Regions from separate parts of the Streptomyces sp. NPDC001914 genome, predicted to be linked through region 2. Evidence: riboswitches for the same ligand, from Rfam matches in the RefSeq annotation. Region 2 holds a riboswitch; each other region holds the start of a gene.
What was found. Region 2 has a riboswitch for cyclic di-AMP ahead of ACFYYF_RS05685 (transglycosylase SLT domain-containing protein). Riboswitches for the same ligand answer to the same signal wherever they lie in the genome.

Region 1: another riboswitch for cyclic di-AMP. It lies ahead of ACFYYF_RS38590 (M23 family metallopeptidase); the one in region 2 lies ahead of ACFYYF_RS05685 (transglycosylase SLT domain-containing protein).
Region 3: another riboswitch for cyclic di-AMP. It lies ahead of ACFYYF_RS06690 (NlpC/P60 family protein); the one in region 2 lies ahead of ACFYYF_RS05685 (transglycosylase SLT domain-containing protein).

The regions. Positions count from the first base shown of each region.
Region 1 covers NZ_JBIASW010000024.1:66,377-70,635, reverse strand. Annotated here, with positions in the region: gene ACFYYF_RS38600 (PrsW family intramembrane metalloprotease) at 1-316, shown strand, start outside; gene ACFYYF_RS38595 (aldo/keto reductase) at 378-1,322, opposite strand; gene ACFYYF_RS38590 (M23 family metallopeptidase) at 1,458-2,492, opposite strand; cyclic di-AMP (ydaO/yuaA leader) riboswitch at 2,504-2,660, opposite strand; gene ACFYYF_RS38585 (PP2C family protein-serine/threonine phosphatase) at 2,876-3,943, opposite strand; tRNA gene ACFYYF_RS38580 (tRNA-Met) at 4,234-4,259, opposite strand, start outside.
Region 2 covers NZ_JBIASW010000002.1:150,961-155,219, forward strand. Annotated here, with positions in the region: gene ACFYYF_RS05680 (HAD family hydrolase) at 124-936, shown strand; gene ACFYYF_RS05685 (transglycosylase SLT domain-containing protein) at 1,112-1,873, opposite strand; cyclic di-AMP (ydaO/yuaA leader) riboswitch at 1,877-2,069, opposite strand; gene ACFYYF_RS05690 (CocE/NonD family hydrolase) at 2,544-4,259, opposite strand, start outside.
Region 3 covers NZ_JBIASW010000002.1:365,091-369,349, reverse strand. Annotated here, with positions in the region: gene pcrA (DNA helicase PcrA) at 1-1,118, opposite strand, end outside; cyclic di-AMP (ydaO/yuaA leader) riboswitch at 2,004-2,173, shown strand; gene ACFYYF_RS06690 (NlpC/P60 family protein) at 2,181-3,353, shown strand; gene ACFYYF_RS06685 (tellurite resistance/C4-dicarboxylate transporter family protein) at 3,486-4,259, shown strand, end outside.

The DNA of each region.
Region 1 (4,259 bases), on a different contig from region 2:
GGCGCGCTCGGTGGCGGAGTACGAGGCATACGCGACCTCACTGGCGTTCCTGCGCCACCGGGGGCGCCGGGGCCGTGCGGGCGCCGACTTCGTCGTACGGGAGCGCGAGTTGCTGGAGCAGCTGTGGCGCCGCCGGGAGATCGCCCGCCCGGCCCTCGCCTACGCGGCCCGCGCCACGGCGCCGCTGCCCGTGCCGCCGCCCTGGCAGCCCCAGCGGTACGGGCAGCACGTCGCCCCGCCCGCGCGGCCCTACGGGTGGCCGGCCCAGGCGTCCGCGCCGGCCCCGTATCCGGCGTACAACCCGTACCGCTCCTAGGCCGTGTCCGGCGGGCGGCACCGGGGGAACTCACCGGTGCCGCCCGCCGACGGTCCGGCTGTTACGCCGACGCCCGCGACAGGCGCGTCAGTTCCTCGTCGCTCAGCACCAGGTCCGCGACGCCGAGCAGGGCCGGGAGCTGTTCCACCGTGCGGGCGGAGGCGATCGGCGCGGCGACCGTCGGCTGTGCGGCCAGCCAGGCGAGGGCGACCGTCGCGACGGCGGTGTCGTGGGCCGCCGCGATCTCGTCGAGGGCGGCGAGGACCCGCGGTCCGCGGTCCGTGCCGAGGTGCTTGGCCGCGCCGGCCGCCCGGGGCGAGTCGACCGTGGTGCCGGGGCGGTACTTGCCGGTGAGGAAACCGGCGGCGAGCGCGAAGTACGGGACGGCCGCCAGACCGGCCTGGGACGCGACCTCCAGCAGGGCGCCCTCGTAGGTGTCGCGCGAGACGAGGTTGTAGTGCGGCTGGAGGGCGACATAGCGGGCGAGGCCCTCGCGGTCGGAGAACTCCAGGGACTCCCGCAGCCGCTCCGGGGAGATGTTGGAGGCGGCGATGTGCCGAACCTTGCCGGCCTTCACGAGTTCGTCGAGGGCGCCGACGATCTCCTCGACCGGCACCTCCGGCTTGTCGAAGTGCGTGTAGTAGAGGTCGATGTGGTCGGTGCCCAGGCGGCGCAGCGACGCGTCGGCCGCGGCCTTGATGTTGGCACCGGACAGCCCCGGGAAGGCGGGGTGCTGGCTGACCTTGGTGGCGACCACGATGTCCGCGCGGTTGCCGCGGCTCTTCAGCCATCTGCCGATGACGGTCTCGGACTCGCCGCCCTCGTTGCCCTCGACCCAGGCCGAGTAGGAGTCGGCCGTGTCGAGGAAGTTGCCGCCGGCGGCGGCGTAGGCGTCGAGCACGGCGAAGGACCGGGTCTCGTCGGCCGTCCAGCCGAAGACGTTGCCCCCGAGGGAGAGCGGGAAGACCTCGAGGTCGGACGAACCGAGCTTGCGAAGAGAAGTCATGTACGGGCTCAACGCCCGCATCGGATCGATGTATTCCACAATCACCGGGCCCGGGGCGTGCCGCCGTCCGCGCCCGGACGGCCGACAGCCCTGACGCCGGGGGGGGTTGACGTCAGGGCTGCCGGAGTTCGGGGATCAGGGGTTGAGGCCCTTGCTCTGGAGCCATGCCATCGGGTCGATGCCGGTGGCGGCGCCGCCGGGGTGCACTTCGAGGTGCAGGTGCGGGCCGGTGACGTTGCCGGTCGCGCCCACGCGTCCGATGACATCACCCGTGGCGACCTTCTGGCCCACGCTGACGCTGATGGACGACTGGTGGCAGTACCAGAGCTCCGTGCCGTCGTCGAGGGTGAGGATCGTGCGGTAGCCGTACGATCCGGCCCAGCCGGCCTCGGTGACGGTGCCGCTGTGGATCGCCTTGAGCAGCGTGCCGGTGGGCGCCGCGAAGTCGAGTCCGGTGTGGTAGCCGGAGGACCACATGGAGCCGGCCTCACCGAAGGTCGAGGTCAGCGTGTACGAGGACGTCGGCAGCGCGTAGCTCTTGGCGAGCTCGGCGAGGCGCTCGGCCTCGGCCTTCTGCTTGGCCGCCTCCTCCGCCTTCTCCTTCGCAGCGGCTTCCTTGGCCTCGGCCTCGTCCTGCTGGGCGGCGGCGAGCTTCACGGCCTTCTGCGCGGCGGCGGTCTGGGCGGCCTTCTGCGTGGCGGTGTCGGCCTGGTTCTGCTGCGACTGGGCCTGCGCCATGATGCGGTCGCGCAGCGCCTCACCGGCGTCGGTGCTGCCCTGGGCCGTGTCGGAGGTGGTCAGACCGGCGTTGGTGAGCGGAGTCGTGGAGCCCTTGGGAGCGCTGGATCCGCCGTCCGAGATGAGGGCCTTGGCCGACTCGGTCACCGACGACAGGTCCGGCAGCGAGATGGAGACGGGGGCCTTGCCCGGGGCGGCGCTGGCGATGCCGCCTCCGCCGACGGCGGCTATGACACCGACGCCGAGGACCGTGGAGCTGCGGGCGAGTCCTCCGCCGCGCTGCTTGCCCGTGCGGTGCCGGCCGCGGACGGGAGCGAGGGAATCCGCGGTGGGGTTCCACTCCTCCCAGGGTCCCTCGTCCTTGCCGTAGCCGAAGGTGTGGGTTTCGTTCGGCGCGAACGAGGTTGGCTGAGCGGGCCGGTTGGACGCCACGTGGGCGCACTCCTTTCCTTCCTTGCCGCCTACCGGGTTAGCTGACGGGTTCGGAGCAGGAAGGTCTCCTACGCGCGTACGGCCACCGTGCTTCCACGGCGGAATACGCCCGATTCACCCCACGAGTTGGTTCCCCGGTTCCCTGACGGGATTCGGCGCGTGCGCACGGAGCCGTCTCTTGTGACGGTTGTGACGACCGCGCTGCGTTATCGAACGTTAATAGACCCGGGCGCCGAATTCCAAGCTGTTCCGACTGATCATTAACGGCTCTTGGCCAGGACTTTGGGGTCATGAACGATGAAAAACGGGCGAGTTGACCCGGTGCCACTTGCACGGATTTCCCTGACGGTACGTCAGTCGTTATGCGGAGGGATACAGTCCGATCACTGTTCGTGACGCCGGACGGCGAGCAGCGCCATGTCGTCCGTGAGCACGCCGCCCGTGTGCCGGCGGACCGCTTCGGAAAGGGCGGTGAGCAGGGCCTCGGGGCAGGAGAAGACCCGCCCGGCCAGCCAGCGTGCCGGGTCGAAGAACTCCCCCCGGGCGTCACGGGCCTCGGACAGCCCGTCGGTGTGCAGGAGCAGCGTCGCCCCGCGCGGGAACCGGTCCCGCACCGTCGGGGCGGGCCGGCCTCCCAGGTCGCTCATCCCGAGGGGCAGCGCGAAGGAGGCGGCGGAGAGGACGGCGAGCGTCCCGTCGGGATGCAGCAGCAGGGGCGGCGGATGACCGCGGTTGACGACGCGCACCCGGTCCGCGCCGGGCGGGATCTCGGCGAGGACGGCGGTGGTGAACCCCTCGACCGCGTCGACGCCGTCGCGCCGGGTGCCCGAGCGCGTCAGCGCCCGCTCCAGGCGCTCCGCGACGCCCTCCAGGGCCGGCTCCTGCTCGGCCGCCTCCCGGAACGCGCCGACCACCGTCGCGACGGTGGCGACCGCGTTCATCCCCTTGCCCCGTACGTCCCCGACGACGAGCCGTACGCCGTACGGGGAGTCCTGCACGGCGTAGAGGTCCCCGCCGATGAACGCGTCCTCCTGCGCCGCCTCGTACCGGGCCGCGACCTCGAGCCCGGCGATCCGCGGCTCGGGCTCGGGCAGCACGGCGCGCTGCGCGAACTCGGCGATCTCCCGGACGGTGGCGAGCCGTTCGTCGCCGCGCCGCACGACGGTGTTGATGAGGACGGCGAGGACGGCGGCCGTCGTCACCGTGACGACCTCGGTGACCGCGTCGACCTGCAGGACGATGCCGAGCACGCCGTGGACCACGAGAACCGCGCCGACGGCGAGGAGGCCTGCGAGGACGGTGCCGCGCAGCGAGTGGAGGGGGGCGGCGACCAGGGGCGCGGCCGCGAAAAGGGGGGTCGCGGTGTATTCCGACGGGGTGAACCAGTCGTAGACGATCCCGGCGGCGACGAGCAGCAGGGGCAGGGTCCGTGCGAAGGTGCGCGCCCACACGATCCTGCGCGATTCCGCTTCCCCGGGACCGGGCGGCGGGAGGCTCCCGGACCCGCGAACGCCGCGGGACGGCCGGTCGGCCCGGTCACGGAGCCCTTCGGTCCGCCGTTCACCTCCTGGCTGCCCCACCTGTCCAGAAGAACCGGTCCGGGGGCGGCGGGCGACCTGTGTGGCCCGACCGGGCGAGCGGGGCCCGTCCGTGGCACCGGGGCGGAGCCGGCCGGAGAGCCGGGGGGACAAACACCAAGGGCCGGAACTCGTGAATCCGAGTTCCGGCCCTTGGCCTTCAGTAGCGGGGACAGGATTTGAACCTGCG
Region 2 (4,259 bases):
GGGTGATCCGAAGCGGTCGCAACGCGCTTACCACCGTGCGGTGAACGGCGTTGCTGACGGGATACCGGACGTCGTCCGGTTCAGGCCGGGCCGATGAGTCGTTCGATCCGTATTCTTCGGATCATGGCCGCTCCGACTGCATATTCACTCATCGCCACTGACCTGGACGGAACGCTGCTGCGCGGCGACGACACACTCTCCGACCGGTCACGCGCCGCGTTGGCGAAGGTGACCCAGGCAGGTGCCCGGCATCTCGTGGTCACGGGCCGACCGGCGCCGCGCGTGCGACCCCTTCTCGACGAACTCGGCGGCGAGGGACTGGCGGTGTGCGGGCAGGGGGCGCAGCTCTACGACGCCGGCGCGGACCGCATGCTGTGGTCGGTGACGCTGGACAGGGAGCTGGCGGAGACGGCGCTCGGCAAGATCGAGGCGGAGGTCGGGCTGCTGTACGCGGCGGTCGACCAGGACGGCGTGGACGGGCTGACGCTCATCGAGCCGGGCTATGTCATGCCGCATCCGACGCTGCCGGCGGTGCGGGTGCCGCGCAGGGACGACCTCTGGGCGGAGCCGATCAGCAAGGTGCTGCTCCGGCACCCGTCCTTGTCCGACGACGAGTTGGCCTCGGCGGCGCGGGGAGTGGTCGGTTCGCTGGCGACGGTCACCATGTCCGGGCCGGGCACCGTCGAACTCCAGCCATGCGGAGTGACCAAGGCGACGGGCCTCGCTCTCGCCGCGGCGCATCTCGGGCTCACGCCGGGCGCGACGCTCGCCTTCGGTGACATGCCCAACGACATCCCGATGTTCGACTGGGCGGCCCGGGGCGTGGCGATGGCCAACGCCCATCCGGAACTGAAGGCGGTGGCCGACGAGGTCACGCTGTCGAACGAGGACGACGGGATCGCGGTCGTCCTGGAGCGGATCTTCGGCTTCGGCTGACACCGGCGCACCCGTCCGACGTACGGTCCCGTCCGATGCGCGGTCCCGTCCGACGTACGGGACAGTCCGACGCACGCCCGCCCGCGCCCGCACCCACCACACGGAAAACGCACCCGCCGACGGCCCGGAAGGCGCCGTCGGCGGGTGCGGTGAAGAGGGTGTCGCGGGGGTGCGATCAGTAGGCGCCGTTGACGTTGTCGATGGAGCCGTACTTGTCGGCCGCGTAGTTGCAGGCGGCGGTGATGTTGGCGACCGGGTCGTAGATGTTCGACGACGTGCCGGCGACGTGGTACGCCTGGAACGTGGGGTCGATCACCTGGAGCAGGCCCTTGGAGGGGATGCCCGCGGCGGCGTTGGAGTCCCAGTTGTTGATGGCGTTGGGGTTGCCGGAGGACTCGCGCATCACGTTGCGGTAGATGCCGTCGTAGCTGCCCGGGATGCCGGCCTTGGCCATGACGTCCAGGGATTCCTTGATCCAGCCGTCGAGGTCGTTGGAGTACGTCTTGGCGGCGGCCTGGGTGACGGTGGTCGTCTTGGACTTGGCGACGGCGGCGGTCGCGTTCGCCGTGGTGCGGACGGTCGTCGACTTCAGGGTCTTCGTGCCTACGGTCAGCTTCAGGCCCGGACGGATCATCGAGGGGTTGTCGCCGATGACCGCGCGGTTCGCCGCGTACAGCTTCTTCCAGCCACCGCTCTTGGGGTACTTCTTCGCCACCTTCGCGAGGGTGTCGCCGGCGACGACCTTGTAGGTGACGAGCTGCACGTTGGGGACCACCGCGGTCTTGGCCGCCTGGGGAGCCTGCGCCGGAGTGGCGGCGCTGGCGCCGGTCGCGCCCACGAGGGGGAGGGCGAGGGCCATGCCACCCGTACCGGCGGCGATCATGCCCCGGGTGATGACGTTGGTCTTCATGCGGCGGTGCTTGCCTCGTATGGGCATGACGAATGTCCTCTCCGACGCCTGCGAGGTGAGCTGTCGGGTTCGGGCGGGAGATGCCCGGCCGCGCTGTGGGCGCGGCTTCACCCCAAGCCGGTCCGGTTTGTCCGGATCGGCGGCTTACCTGTGGTTCCCCCGCTCCTGCCGTGCGTGGGTCGATGGGTTGCCGGGCGGCGGCAGGATTCGGCGATCCGCCCGGGGTCGACCAGAACGTATGCGAGAGCACATGTCCGAAACAAGACGAGATTTGACTGAGAAGATCACTTTCGCCTGGTTGATGAGCGGGTAAAAAGTCCGATTGTGCCGGAATTGGATCCTCAACTTGCCTTTCGCAAAGGGGTTGAGTCGAAAGAGGTGCCCCGTGGAACCCTCGTCGGCCGGTGACCCAACTCACGAGACCAAAGACCATCAAGGCGGCATGAGGGGGTAATTCGGGCATTGCGCCTGCGTTGGTGAGGGTCCTCCTGCCCCCCTGAAGGCGTCGAGCAGCCCCTGGTGCGGGGGGAATTGTGGCGCGGGACACAGCGGCGGGCGCGGTTCGCCGGGGGTGGGGGAGCGCGGACACGAGAGCGGACCGGTCGCGGTGGAGGCGCGGCGAAGTGGGCGTCGTACCGCCGCAGTTGGGTCCACGCGCGCCCGGCCGGCGGTGAACTCCCTTTGTTCACTGGGCTGGTCAGCCGGCCGTGCGCGGGATTCGCTTCTCCCAGGTCCGGTGGAAGACGACCTCGTCGCCGTCCTTGCAGACGAGTTCGTCGGTCGTGATGAAGTCCCGCGCGTCGCAGGTGAGGGCGGAGACCGTCTCGACGCGGGCGTCCCAGGGCAGCTCGGGCCGGTGCAGCCGGATCGACCAGGCCGAGCGGGCGCGGGCGGAGAGCGGGTCCGACGTGCCGATCGTGTACGTCTCCCGGGCCTCCTCCGTGCATTCGAGGCCGTCGGGGAACACCTGGGTGCCGCCGCGTCCCGGGTCCACCTCCAGGCTCCAGGTCTCCGCGGCCACGTCGCGCAGGACCAGGCGTCGCGGGCGGGGCTCGTCGAGGGTCGCGGAGACGGTCACGCCGAGGGGTTCGGACTCCTCCGGTTCCTCGAAAGCGACCGAGGGGTCCGACTTCGTTGCCCGCACCGGGAGTTCGAGGACGCTGCCGACCGGCTCCAGGGTGAAGCCCGCCTCCGAGCCCGGCTGGGGCCAGATCCAGGGCCAGTACGCGGAGGAGACGCCCAGCCGGATGCGATGGCCCGCCGGGAACGCGTAGCCGATGGCGTTCAGGTCGAAGACGACGTGCTCCGTGGTGCCCGGGCTCCAGGGAACCGTCCTGTCCGGGCCCCGGCGCGCCGACAGGTTCAAGGCGCCCCGGGTGACGAGTGTGGACGCCCCGTCGGGGGCCACGTCGCACAGCCGGGCGATCACCTGGCCCCGGGGTGACGCGGACGTCAGCCGCAGATTGACCCGGGGGCGGCCCAGGACCCAGGTCTCCTCGCCCACCTCGAACTCGAAGCAGGCCGACCTGGCGTCCTCCTCCCGCTGGTCGGGCGGCAGGTCGGCGTCGTCGCCCGAGGGGAAGAGCCGGCCCGCGTCGACCCCGGTGTGCTGCGGGGACCGCACCGGCAGCGGGGCGCCCTGGAGCGCGTACGCGACCGGGGTCACCGAGGGTGAGGGCCAGGCCGGGTCGCCCACCCAGCGGCCGGGGATCCGGGCGTACGCGGTCGCGGGAGGGTGCGCGTCCATCACGTAGGAGCGCAGGAGAGGGACGGAGAGCGCGTCCGTGTCCTCGTCGCGGAGCCAGTGGTCCCACCAGCGCAGCGTCTCCTGGAGGAAGCCGATCGCCGGTCCGGGCGGCAGGCCCCGGTCCGGGTACTGGCGGGACCAGGGGCCGATGAGACCTCGTACGCGATCCGCAGGCAGGTTCCGCACCAGGCGCAGCACCGTGTCGCGGTGCGGGTCGTGCCAGCCGCCGACCGCGAGGACCGCCGCGCGGATGGCCCCGTACTCCTCGCGGACAGCGCCCTCACGCCAGTACGCGTCCCGGGTCTGGTGCGCCAGCCAGGTGTGCGCCGGGGGAGTGACGGCCTCCAGTCGCTTCTCCCACATGTCCCGCCACATCCCCTCGCCCACGTGCGCGGGGTCCGGCGGGCGGGCGGCGAAGGCGAGCAGACGGGCCGACCTGGCGTGCGTGTCGGCGGCGAGGACGGAACCTCCCGCGTGGTGCGTGTCGTTGTCATAAGGGTCGTCGGTCGAGCAGACCGTGACGACCGCCCTGAGCGGCTCGGGCGTGCGGGCCGCGACCCGGAGGGAGGTGAAGCCGCCCCACGCGATCCCGAACATGCCGACCCGGCCGGTGCACCAGGGCCGGCCGGCCAGCCAGGAGACCACCTCCACCCCGTCGTCCGCCTC
Region 3 (4,259 bases), 210 kb from region 2:
TTGGCGGCGGACAGGATCGTCTGGGTGGAGCGGTAGTTCTGCTCCAGCAGGATCGTCGTCGCGTTCGGGTAGTCCTCCTCGAACTGGAGGATGTTGCGGATGGTCGCGCCGCGGAAGGCGTAGATCGACTGGTCCGCGTCACCCACCACGCACAGCTCGGCGGGAGGCAGGTCGTACTCGCTGGGGGGTACGTCCACCGGGTGCTCGGAGGTCCCGACGAGTTCGCGGACGAGGGCGTACTGCGCGTGGTTGGTGTCCTGGTACTCGTCGACGAGGACGTGCCGGAAGCGGCGGCGGTAGTGCTCGGCGACGTCCGGGAAGGCGCGCAGCAGGTTGACCGTGGTCATGATCAGGTCGTCGAAGTCGAGCGCGTTGGCCTCGCGCAGCCGCGACTGGTACAGCGCGTACGCCTGGGCGAGGGTCTTCTCGAAGCCGTCGGTGGCCTGGGCGGCGAAGTCCTCCTCGTCGATCAGCTCGTTCTTCAGGTTCGAGATCTTGGCGCTGAACGACTTCGGCGGGAAGCGCTTGGGGTCGAGGTCGAGGTCACGGCAGACGAGCGCCATCAGGCGCTTGGAGTCCGCGGCGTCGTAGATCGAGAACGACGAGGTGAAGCCGAGGGTCTTGCTCTCGCGGCGCAGGATGCGGACGCAGGCGCTGTGGAAGGTCATCACCCACATCGCGTTGGCGCGCGGGCCCACGAGCGCCTCGACCCGCTCCTTCATCTCACCTGCGGCCTTGTTGGTGAAGGTGATCGCGAGGATCTGGCCGGGGTGGACGTTCCGCTCGCCGAGCAGGTGCGCGATGCGGTGGGTGAGGACGCGGGTCTTGCCCGAACCGGCTCCGGCCACGATGAGCAGCGGGGAGCCGGAGTGGACCACGGCCGCGCGCTGGTTCTCGTTCAGTCCGTCCAGCAGGGCCGCCGGGTCCACGGCGGGCCTGGGCGCGCCGTCGCGGTAGTACGCGTCCCGGCTCGGCGGCACGTCGAACTTCCCGCCGAACAGATCGTCCGGAACCGGTTCCGGTACGTGGTCGTCCTCGGGCGGCGGCGGGTGTTCGTCCTCGTGGGCCGCGGAGGGCTGGAGGGCCGCCAGGAAGCTGTCGTCAAAGAGGCTGCTCATCGCTCTCCGAGTCTAGGCCGCCCCACCGACAGCCCGCCGCCACCCCGAGAACTCGGCCCGAACTCGGGCGCCCGGCGAGCACCAGGGGTTCACGGCTCCCCCGTCGTCATCTCACCCCGCGTGACGGCACACGACGGTCCGGTCACCCGGCGTGAGACCCGGCCACCGACCGCGGCCGGAGCGGCACCCGTCCGGCGTTCTTGTCGATGCGAGGGCCCCGGGGCCGGCGGGAACGAGGGAGGAGGCCGACCGGGCCGGCGGAGAAGCGAGCGGTCCGACCGGCCGGGCACGAAGGCGACCGGCCCAGCGGGAGGGGGGGCCGACAGGAAGGAGGGCCGGCGCGAAGACAGGCCGGCGCGGAAACGGGCCGCCGCGAAAACGGGCCCGCGCGAAGGCAAGCCGGGCGGACCGACCAGCCGGGCGGGAAGGAGGGACCGCCGACCAGCCAAGCGGGACGAAGGGAGGGCGAGCGGGCGGGAAGGCGGGCGGGCCCACGAGCCGGGCTGGAAGAAGGGGGAGCGAGTGCGGCGGCCAGGACAGGGCGAGCGGGTTGCCTGCGACAGCACATGTGGCGGCGCCTGCGACGGCACGTGCGGGGCGTCTGCGACGAGACGCGCGGGGCGTCTGCGACGGCACGCGCGGCGGCACCTGCGGTGCGCCCGCGACGAAACATGGGGCGACGCCTACGGCAGCGTACGCGGGGGCTGCGGCGGCGCATGCGCGGCGACAGCGGAGGCGGCACCTGCGAGAGGTCTGCGACGGCACATGCGGCAAAGGTCACGGAAATGTATCGGGCGTATCGGGCATCAACCTTCACACGGGCCACACCGGTTGGCTAGCGTGCTCGAAGGCCGCTCGACCGCATCCGGCGAACATCGCCGGGCCGGGCGGCCTCCGCCGAGTCCGGTGCGCCGCGAGGCCCCGGAGCCGGGGACCCACCGACCTTGGGGTGAATCGGTCCAACCGCCTTGTGGGGCACGGACCGTAGGGCAGCCTTCCGGAACCACCCGCCCGAACCCGACAGCTAACTCGGTAGGCGGATGACGGAAGGAGTCGCCTCTCTTGGCGTCACACCGCAAGGCGCGTCCCACCGGTGCGCGCATCGCAGGCATACGGACCCCCGCCCTCGCCACCGCGGCCCTCACCTCCGTGGCCCTGCTCTCCCAGACCGCCAACGCCGCCCCCTCGGCCGAGCCCAGGCCCAGCATCGAGGAGGTCTCGAAGAAGGTCGACGACCTCTACCACCAGGCCGAGTCCGCCACGGAGAAGTACAACGCGACCCGGGAGAAGACCGCCAAGCAGCGCAAGCGCGTCGACACCCTGCTCGACGACGTCGCCCGGCGCACCGAGAAGCTCAACACCGCGCGCGAGGAACTGGGGTCGTTCGCCGCGGCGCAGTACCGCACCGGGGCCGCCGCGCCCGACACCGCGACCCTGCTGCTCGCGGACGACCCCCAGGACTACTTCGACCAGACCCAGTTGATGAACCGTCTGACGACCCGCCAGAAGGCGGCCGTCGACGACTACATCACCGAGCAGGCGGCGACGACCAAGAAGCGGACGGAGGCCACCGAGAACCTGGAGTCGCTGACCGCATCGCAGAAGGCGCTCAAGACGTCCAAGGCCGAGGTGCAGCGCAAGCTCGCCGCGGCGCGCGACCTGCTCTCGGATCTGAACGCCGAGGAAAAGGCGCGCCTGGCGGCGATCGAGAAGAAGAAGCAGGAGCAGGCCGCGGCCAAGGCGGCGGAGCTGGCGCGGCAGCAGGCCGCCGCCGAGAAGGCCGCGCAGGCGCAGTCGTCGGACAGCACCGCCGGTTCGGCCACCGGCTCGGCCGACGGGTCGTCGTCGGGATCGACGGCCACGGACTCCTCCGCCTCGACGAAGGCGGCCAAGGCGCTCGCGTTCGCCCGCGCGCAGATCGGCAAGCCCTACGTCTGGGGTGCCACCGGCCCCGACTCCTACGACTGCTCGGGTCTGACCCAGGCCGCCTGGAAGGCCGCGGGCGTCAGCCTCCCGCGCGTCACCTACGACCAGGTGAACGCCGGCACGACGGTCTCCCTCGCCGACGCGCAGCCCGGCGACCTGGTCTTCTTCTACGACGACATCAGCCACGTCGGCGTCTACATCGGCGACGGCATGATGATCCACGCGCCGAAGCCGGGAGCGTACGTCCGCGAGGAGTCGATCTACTACGACGGCACCTCGGCGATCCACAGCGTGGTGCGCCCGGCGTAGCGCGGGACACGAAGGCCCCTGTCGCGGGGCCGCGCGCGGGACGCTTCCGATCCTCGCGCGCGTGCCCCGCGTTTTCGTCCCGTCCGCGCGTGGCCCGCCCGCAACCGCACCGCGGGTCCCTAGCATCGACGCATGCCAGACACACCGGACATGACGGACACCATTCCGCTCCGCGCCTGGTGGGCGGGGTGGGCGCCCGCCGCCGGGGCCGCCGTCATGGCCACCGGCATCCTCTCGATCGGGCTGCACCTGACCGGCTACGAGGTCCTGTCCGGGATCGCGCTGGTCCTCGCGTCGCTCGCCTGGGTCGCGCTCGCCTCGGACTTCCTCGGCCGGCTGGTCGGCGACCGGGAGCAATGGGCGCGCCGGGCGGGCACTCCCGCCGGGCTCGACGCGGTCGCGGCGACCACCGTGCTCGGCACCCGGTTCTCGGCCCTCGGGTGGCGGACGCTCGCCGAGATCCTGCTCGCACTGTCGGCCCTGCTCTGGCCGGTCCTGCTGCTCTCCGTCCTGCGGCGCTGGCGGCGCCGCGGGACCGGAGAGGTGTTCCTCGTCTGCGTGGCCACACAGGGCCTCTCGGTCCTGGGGTCGGCGATCGCCACCGAGGTGGGTTCGGACTGGCTCGCGCACGCCGCGATGGCGCTGTTCTGGCTGGGGATCGCGCTCTACGTGCTCTCATTCGCGGCCTTCGACCCGCGGGAGGTGCGGAAGGGAGCCGGGGACCACTGGATCGCGGCCGGCGCGCTGGGCATCTCGGCACTGGCCGGGGCGGGGCTCGTCGTGGCGCACGACGTGAATCCGTACCTGTGGAACAACGACGACCAGGGCGTCCTGCGCGCGACGACCGGCGCGCTGCTCGTGCTCGACCTCGCCTGCTACGCCCTGCTGGCCGTCGCGGAGGTGGTG